2 regions of the Sporolactobacillus sp. Y61 genome follow, and region 2 is predicted to be linked to the other one. Evidence: riboswitches for the same ligand, from Rfam matches in the RefSeq annotation. Region 2 holds a riboswitch; the other holds the start of a gene.
The links. A riboswitch is a leader RNA that binds a small molecule or an ion and turns the genes downstream of it on or off. The one in region 2 is predicted to bind lysine.
Positions count from the first base shown of each region.

Region 1 (4,435 bases), 1.3 Mb from region 2:
TCGAGTTTAAATAGTGTAAATACCCGTAAGCTGAATAATGGCATAACCTGCCCGGAGATGCTATACTTTGTGGAAGAATGAACTAAGGAGGTTTTTTTGAATGGCTATCAGTCAGGTAACAGACGCAAATTTTGCGGATGAAACGTCTAAAGGACTTGTACTGGCCGATTTTTGGGCTACATGGTGCGGACCATGCAAAATGATGGCTCCGGTTCTTGAAGAAGTGGATTCTGAATTAGCAGATAAGGTGAAAATCGTTAAACTGGATGTCGACAAAAATCAGTCGACTGCAAGCAAGTATGGCGTCATGAGCATTCCGACCATGTTCCTGTTCAAGGATGGCGAAATTGCGGATAAGATCGTCGGCTTCACACCTAAAGAAGCATTGGTTGACCGGATTAACGAGCATGTCGGCTGATTGTTTTATTCTGACAAAGATTCATTAAAAAGGGCTGTCCGGCAGGATAGCTCTTTTTTCATTGCCCGGACAGTTGATTGTCTGGCGCTTGTGACTAATAATAAAAACGGTCTGTATGAATGATTGTAAAGGATGTACACGTTATGGAAAACAGGAAAATAAAAGAAAAACTCAGTCTACTTCCCAAACAGCCCGGCTGCTACCTGATGAAGAATGCCCGCGGTGAAATCATCTATGTCGGAAAGGCAAAAAATCTTTTCAACCGGGTCCATTCGTATTTCAGCGGGTCGCATGATGCTAAAACGCAGCGCCTGGTGGCGGACATTGCCGATTTTGAATACATCGTTGTTTCTTCAGAAATTGAGTCTTTATTGCTTGAGATCAACTTAATAAAGAAACACGAACCCCACTACAACATCATGTTAAAGGATGACAAAAGTTATCCCTACATCAAATTAACGTCTGAAAAATATCCGCGTCTGATTATTACCAGGAAAGTGAACCGGAGAAGCGGCAAATATTTTGGCCCCTATCCCAACGTGACCGCGGCGAATGAAACCAAGCGGCTGCTTGACCGACTCTATCCACTTCGCAAGTGTCACATTATGCCAAAAAGAGTATGTCTGTATTATCACATTGGCCAGTGTCTCGCTCCCTGTGTGAATGATATTCCCGCCAGCACCTACCGGAAAATGTCGGAGGATATTACCCATTTTCTGAACGGTGGAGGCTATCGGGATGTGAAACGGGAACTGAAAAAAAAGATGATGGAAGCAGCAGATAAGCTGAATTTCGAAAAAGCAAAAGAACTCCGTGATCAGATCCGAAGTATTGAAACGGTGATGGAGAAACAGAAGATTATATTGAACGACATGGATGACCGTGATATATTCGGCTATGCTTATGATAAAGGCTGGATGTGTGTGCAGGTATTCTTCATGCGCCAGGGAAAGCTGATCGAACGGGCGGTATCCATGTTTCCTTTTTATCAGGAACCGGAAGAAGATTTCCTGACTTTTATGGGTCAGTTCTACTCTCGTCAGAATCATATCAAGCCGAAGGAAGTCCTTATACCGGATCGTGTCAACCGCGATCTTGCCGAACAGATGCTGGGTATTACGGTCCTTCAGCCTCAGCGCGGGCGGAAGAAGGATCTTGTGCAAATGGCAGTCAAGAACGGCCAGATTGCGTTACGGGAGAAATTCGCATTAATTGAAAAAGACGAGAAGCGGACGACCGGAGCGGTAGAACAGCTTGGTGAAGCACTTGACATGCCGGCACCGCATCGAATCGAAACCTTTGACAATTCCAATATTCAGGGTGCGGATCCGGTATCGGCCATGGTCGTTTTTGAAGACGGACGTCCAAAGAAAAGTGATTACCGCAAGTATCGGGTAAAGACGGTCCATGGTCCGGATGATTACGCAACCATGAAAGAAGTGGTGCGTCGCCGCTATACCCGTCTGCTGAAGGAAGGAGCGGTGCTTCCGGATCTGATTCTGATCGATGGGGGAAAAGGCCAGTTATCAGCAGCCATCGATGTGCTCGAAAATGAATTTGGCCTTTATATCCCGGTTTGCGGACTGGCCAAGGATGACCGGCACAGAACAGCCCAGCTGGTTGCCGGAGAGCCTCCCGTGATTGTTCCGCTTGCCCGTAACAGCCAGGCTTTCTATCTGCTGCAGCGGATTCAGGATGAAGTACACCGCTTCGCGATTACATTTCATCGTCATGTACGTCAGAAAGAAATGCTGCACTCCGTCCTGGACGATATTCCGGGGGTGGGCAGGCAGCGTAAAAGGACTTTACTGCGCAAGTTCGGATCAATAAAAAAAATCCGTGAAGCAAGCAGTGAAGAACTGAAGGAAGCCGGTCTGCCGCAGAAAGTAGCGGAGTCCGTAAAAAAATATCTGGACAACTCCGACTGAAAGTGTTTGTTTCAGAACTTTTATTTTGTTATACTTTAGAAAAGTACAGTATTTTTGCGGAATAAGAATCAGAAAAACTGAGGCTCTGGCGGCGCCAGTGGATGTGTTTTTCTTTATTCACTTAAATTCATATTTCTAATGTGATAGAGGCGCAGATTCCATGAATAGGCAGTATGAGAAGGATGAAATTCGATGAGTACTGCGGGAAAGGGGAATCTGCCGAAGCCGGTCCGGTTCATCGCGGATTTGTGCTGGATCTGTATTGAACAAATGCAGGGCTGTCATACTTTTCGGGTGTGGAGAACTATCTCAGCATGTTGTGGAAAAACAGTTCAGCAGCGGGAGATTCTCGCTGCTTTTTGTCATCCGGGGAAAATACCGGCAGAAAGTTTCGGATCCCGGAAAGGGTATAAAGAACAGCGCAGGCAAGCCGTGATCATATAAAGGAGCGAGTGACGAGTGGCTTTATTAGTAATGAAATTCGGCGGGACGTCGGTAGCGACAGTTGAGCGTCTCCGAAGGGCAGCAGACAGAATTATTCAGGAGAAAGAGGCGGGAAACCAGATCATTGTTGTGGTTTCTGCAATGGGCGGAACAACGGATGACCTGCTTGCAAAAGCGAAACAGATTTCAAATCATCCATCAAAACGGGAAACGGACGTACTTCTGTCTACGGGGGAACAGGTCACGATTGCTATGCTGTCTATGGCACTCATTGAAAAAGGGTATGAGGCCGTTTCTTTCACAGGCTGGCAGGCAGGTATAAGGACGGAAGCGAGCTATGGGCATGCCCGGATTTCTGCTATCGATACCTCACTGATCCGTCCCTGTCTCAGGCAGGGGGGCATTGTCGTTGTCGCAGGTTTTCAGGGGGTGACAGAGTCCGGAGACATCACGACGCTTGGCAGAGGAGGATCCGACACCTCAGCTGTAGCGCTGGCTGCGGCTTTCGGTGCTTCAAGGTGTGACATTTATACAGACGTCACCGGCGTATTCACAACAGATCCCCGTTATGTAGACCAGGCGAGAAAACTGCGGGAAATCAGCTACGATGAAATGCTGGAGCTAGCCTATCTCGGTGCAGGTGTCCTGCACCCCCGCGCTGTAGAATATGCTAAGGATAATCATATTGAGCTGGTTGTCCGTTCCTCGTTTTCCAATGAACCGGGAACTGTGATAAAGGAGGAAGTCGGGATGGAGAAAACCAAATTGGTCAGAGGTCTGGCCTTTGAGAAAAATGTCAGTAAGGTTACACTTCTTGGTCTGTCAAATTCTGTGAGTGCTGTTTCACGGGTTTTCGATGTCATTGCGTCAAAACAGATCAGTATTGATGTTATTGTTCAGAATGTACTTGATGAGGCACAAACAAACCTTTCCTTTACAGTAGACAGGGATTTGCTGGATGAGACACTGGACGTTCTGCGGACTCACGAGAAGGACCTTGAATTTAACCGGCTGATTTTCGAATCGGGTCTTGCTAAAGTGTCCATCGTCGGCTCTGGCATGGCATCGAATCCCGGGGTTGCCGCGGAGATGTTTCATACCCTGGCAAAGGAAAAAATAAAGGTAAAAATGATCAGTACGTCTGAAATCAAGGTTTCAACAATTATTGATGAAGAAAAGCTGCCTGCAGCACTGGACACGCTGCACGAGACGTTCCATCTTGCGGAAGAGGAATCGAACAGCTTCCGGCCGGGGAATTAATCAATCCGTATTGAAAAAGGTTTCGGCAGGACGTCTCCTCCGAAACCTTTTTCATTACCCGGGCGTTATTTTGATGACTGATTGGCAGGTACAGGGTCTGACGCATCCCACTTAATATGGAAGATAACTTTTTTATTTTTTCCCGTTTTAATTTCTGTAACAGCTTCTGCAATAAAACCGTATATTTGCTGGATCTGTTCTGCAATGAATCCGGCTTCAAGGGAAAACAGAGCCGAATCCTGATCTTCCTTGATTTGATAATCGATAAGTGAGGAACGGCATTCAAAATCCATTTTTTTTCTGCTTTTATCCACTAGCTTCAGCGTTCCCCATCCAGCCTGCTCGAAGAACAATGGGATTTTCTCCTCACTCCCGGCTGGATAAA
Region 1 is NZ_CP159510.1:2,845,700-2,850,134, reverse strand. It holds gene ABNN70_RS13675 (endonuclease MutS2) at 1-14, shown strand, start outside; gene trxA (thioredoxin) at 101-418, shown strand; gene uvrC (excinuclease ABC subunit UvrC) at 562-2,346, shown strand; lysine riboswitch at 2,483-2,661, shown strand; gene ABNN70_RS13660 (aspartate kinase) at 2,806-4,050, shown strand; gene ABNN70_RS13655 (YslB family protein) at 4,116-4,435, opposite strand, start outside.
Region 1: it holds a riboswitch for lysine, as region 2 does, so the genes downstream of both, ABNN70_RS13660 (aspartate kinase) here and ABNN70_RS04625 (amino acid permease) in region 2, are expected to answer to the same signal.

Region 2 (4,435 bases):
GGCTTTTATCCCATCTCTAAGGGCACGAGATTTCTGCCGAAAATTTTCATTAAATAATTTCATAGCCGATCAGAAGGATGAAAATCAGATCAATCACAAACAAGATCATCAGCCATACAGCCGACTGATGCCTGTTTCTTTTTGCGAGTGCCATTTCCATCAGGCCGATCAGAATAAGTGCCAGCACGCCCTTGATCACAAAAAGAATGGGGAAGTGGATCAGAACAAGCATCCAGACACCGGTGACAAGCATAATCAGATAAGTCAGACGAAGGGCCATACTCCATCCCTTCTGACGATTAAATGCGAAACTGAGGATGAACAGAAGAATCATAATTCCCCAGACACCGCTGTGTATATGTAACAGTATCTCCTGCATTCAGCTAACCTCCCATTGGCTGTTTCATTCGGTGCAACCCGTTCTTTTCTATTCTAACATGAAACAGACAGAGCTGTCCGACCAGACGCGTGCGCACAACGACAAAGTCCTGAAGCGGCCTCGCTTCAGGACTTTTCTTTCAGCTGTTTATTCTCTGCCCGCATCCTCATGCCTGGAAACATCGCAGGCCGTGAGCGGGATCAGTCTGTCCTTCATCTTCCATTTGGCCACCAGCCAGATCGTAAGAAAAATCGGGATACCGATATAAGCAGAGATGACACTGCCCCAGTCTATCTTCCCTCCGGTAAATGCGCCGAAGCTCTGCCCGATAATCACGATCAGACAGACAGCAAAGGCAAAGAGCGGACCGAACGGGAACCATTTTGCCCGATACGGAAGATCACTGAGTTTTCCGCCCTGTGCCACATAGGCCCGCCTGAAGCGGAAGTGACTGACAGCGATTCCGAGCCAGGCAATGAAGCCGCACATCCCGGAAGCGCTGAGAAGCCAGTTATAAACTATACCGTCACCGAAGCCTGAGGCGAGAAAGGCAAGCATGCCGAATGCCGTGGTCACGACCAGTGCCCAGATTGGAATGCCGCGCGATGTGACATAAGCCAGAAATTTCGGAGCTTCGCCCTTCCTTGCCAGAGCATACAGAATACGTGTCGATGCATACAATCCGGAATTTCCCGCAGACAGCACGGCAGTCAGAATCACGGCGTTCATCACCGAAGCCGCAACTGCGAGGCCCGCTTTCTGGAAGACCAGTGTAAACGGACTGACCATCACCGTATCTGTAATCGACAAATTAGGGCTGGTATAGGGGATAACCATCGCGATGACAAAAATAGCCAGGATGTAAAAAAGCAAAATACGCCAGAAAATGGTGCGCATAGCTTTCGGCACATTTTTCTCCGGATGTTCACTCTCACCGGCAGTGACACCGAGCAGTTCTGTTCCCTGAAAAGAATAGCCGGCGGCAAGAAAAACGCCGAACGCCGCCAGAAAGCCACCGTGAAACGGCGCGTCACCGACAGTAAAATTAGCGAACCCCGGTACGCCGCCACCCAAAATCCGGAAAATCATCAATAAACCGACAATAATAAATATAATGACCGTTGCCACTTTTATAAAGGCAAACCAGTATTCCGACTCGCCGTAGCCCTTCACAGTCAATGCATTAAGCAGGAAAATGAGGATCAGGAACAGCCCGCTCCACAGATAGGAGGGCGAGTCCGGAAACCAGAACTTCATGATCAGCGTCGCTGCCGAGAGCTCGCTTGCGATCGTCACGGCCCAGTTGTACCAGTAATTCCAGCCGATAGCAAAGCCGAAAGACGGTTCGACAAAACGCGCCGCATAGGTACGAAATGATCCGCTTGTCGGCACATACGCCGCGAGTTCCCCGAGGCTCGTCATCAGAAAATAGACCATGATGCCGGTCAGCCCATAGGCGAGAAGTGCTCCGCCCGGGCCGGCCGTATATATAGCATTGCCGCTTGCAAGAAATAAGCCTGTTCCGATTGCGCCGCCAAGCGCGATCATCGTCAGGTGGCGGGACTTGAGTTTTCTCTGTAGTTTGTGTGTCCCTTCTGCTGCATGTTGTTGCATGAATTTCTTCCTCCCAGAATTTACAGGCGACATGATCGAAAGCGGATCCCCATTAAAAAGCCCGCCGGTACACGTGCTACCGGCGGACGGTTATGGTCACTGAAACAGTATCAAAACGATTTTTTACCGTGAAATCTGCACTGCTTCCGTCCATGTCATCTGCTGATAGCTCATCACACGTGCATTGGGCGTGTGACAGTTCCGGCCCTGTTCGGAACCGGACCCAGTTCGCCCGGAAAAGGAGCCGGGCAAACTTCGGCGGTATTTCCTTTCGCGCTTCTTCATCAGTGTCCTGCCACCTCTGAAGCACTACTCATAAATACCGCAACCTCTACCTCACATGACACGTGAGGCGTACAGACAAAAATGTCAACAGGCTTCATTTTAACGTTTCAGAAAAATATTTTCAAGCAAAAAATGAAACGGCACCCCTCAGATCCCTTTTTTCGCCGGAGTGGCCGTTTTCGCTTCAAAATTCGCAATGGCTTCCATAAATATGCGTCCATACTTCTCCAGCTTCTGCTGGCCGACGCCCCTGATCATCAAAAAGTCATGATCTGTTGCCGGAAGGCGGGCACTCATTTCACGCAGTGACTGATCGGAGAAGATGATGTAGGGAGGGACGTATTCTTTCCCGGCGAGCCTCTTACGAACCTGTTTCAGCTGATCAAACAGGGCATCATCGACCACAAGCTGTTCGGCGCGAACCCGAGCTTTCTTATACACCTTTCTTTCGCCTTTCAGGACGGGTACCGCGCGCGGCGTAAGACAAAGCGTCGGGTAAGCCCCGCCCCGCAAAGCGAGATACTGCTCACCCGTCAGATAATCGATGAAATCACTGATCTGTCTCTGCGTCTGATCTTTCATGAGGCCATAAGTTGGCAGCCGGTCGAGCCGGAACCGGGTCAGCTTCTGATCGGAAGCGCCGGCAAGGACTTTGGCGACCATCGTTTTTCCATAGCGTTCGCGCATCCTTTTCACGCAGGAAAGCACCTTTTGTGCTGTCACCGTCACATCAGCCTTCTCGCGTGTATCGAGACAATTCCCGCAATGGTGACAGGGCGCCGGATTCTTTTCTCCGAAATAGCGAAGGATATAAGCCTGAAGACAGGATTCAGCATGGCAGTAGCCGATCATCTGATCCAGTTTACGGAACTCTTTGGCTTTCAGGACATCATCCATATCCGACTGTTCAATGAAAAAGCGCTGCAGGCGGATGTCCTGTGGGGAAAAGAGCAGGATGCAGTCGCTTTTCTCGTCATCACGCCCGGCGCGGCCGGCCTCCTGATAATAGGCTTCAATATTGCGTGGCATGTTATAGTGGATGATATAACGGACGTTACTTTTATTCACACCCATCCCAAAAGCGTTTGTCGCAACCAGAACGCTGATATCATCATACAAAAAACGCTCCTGGTTTTCTGCCCGCGTCTTCTCGGAAAGTCCGGCGTGATACCTTCCTGCTGCTACACCACGCCTGTGCAGCTGTCCATACAGCCTGTCCACTTCCCGGCGTGTTGCCGCATAAATGATGCCGGGCTGACCCGAATTCTTACGCAGATAGTCCATTAAAAAAGCATCCCGGTTCTGACCGCGGACCACCCTGAACAAAAGATTGTCACGGGCAAACCCTGTCGCAACAACCTGACTTTCGGGAATATGCAGCAGGTGGCAGATGTCGGCCGTGACTTCCGGCGTCGCTGTGGCGGTCAGAGCGGCAACGACCGGCTTCGGCTGAAGTCCGTCCAGCAGATCGGCAATTCTGCGGTAACTCGGGCGAAAGTCATGCCCCCATTGCGAGATGCAGTGGGCCTCATCAACGGCAACAAGGGACAGGTTCATTCGCTTGAGCATTCGGACAAATACAGGCTGCTCCAGACGCTCCGGCGCAATATAGAGCAGCTTGTATCGTCCCGCCGCTGCCGCTGCCATTCTCTCGTCTGTCTCGCTGTGGGACAGTGAACTGTTGATAAAGCCCGCCGGAATGCCGATATCCTTTAAAGCGTCCACCTGATCCTTCATCAGTGAAATCAACGGCGAGATGACCAGGACTGCTCCGGGCATCAGCATGGCCGGAATCTGGTAGCAGACCGACTTTCCGCCGCCGGTCGGCATGATGGCAACGGTGTCCCTGCCCGCCAGCAGATCTGAAATGATTTTTTCCTGTCCTTTACGGAAACTGTCGTATCCAAAGTACCGTTTCAGCACATTAAGCGCCGCATCCATCCGTTCTCACCTCTCAGGTCCTGTTATGCAGTTTTATCATAACATAACTTGACCGGCGATCCGGGGCACTTAACTAGCTATGTCACCGGATTTTTCGATAAGAGGTCAGCCGGATCTATTTGCGCCTGTCCGCGAATATCGGCTTTCAGGACATTTTTCATCATCTTCAGTGCAAAATCATTGTCCTCCTGAACGTTTGACGCGCAGCAATCGGCC
Region 2 is NZ_CP159510.1:934,628-939,062, reverse strand. It holds gene ABNN70_RS04630 (DUF1516 family protein) at 50-379, opposite strand; gene ABNN70_RS04625 (amino acid permease) at 527-1,993, opposite strand; lysine riboswitch at 2,152-2,335, opposite strand; gene recQ (DNA helicase RecQ) at 2,426-4,219, opposite strand; gene ABNN70_RS04615 (isochorismatase family cysteine hydrolase) at 4,297-4,435, opposite strand, start outside.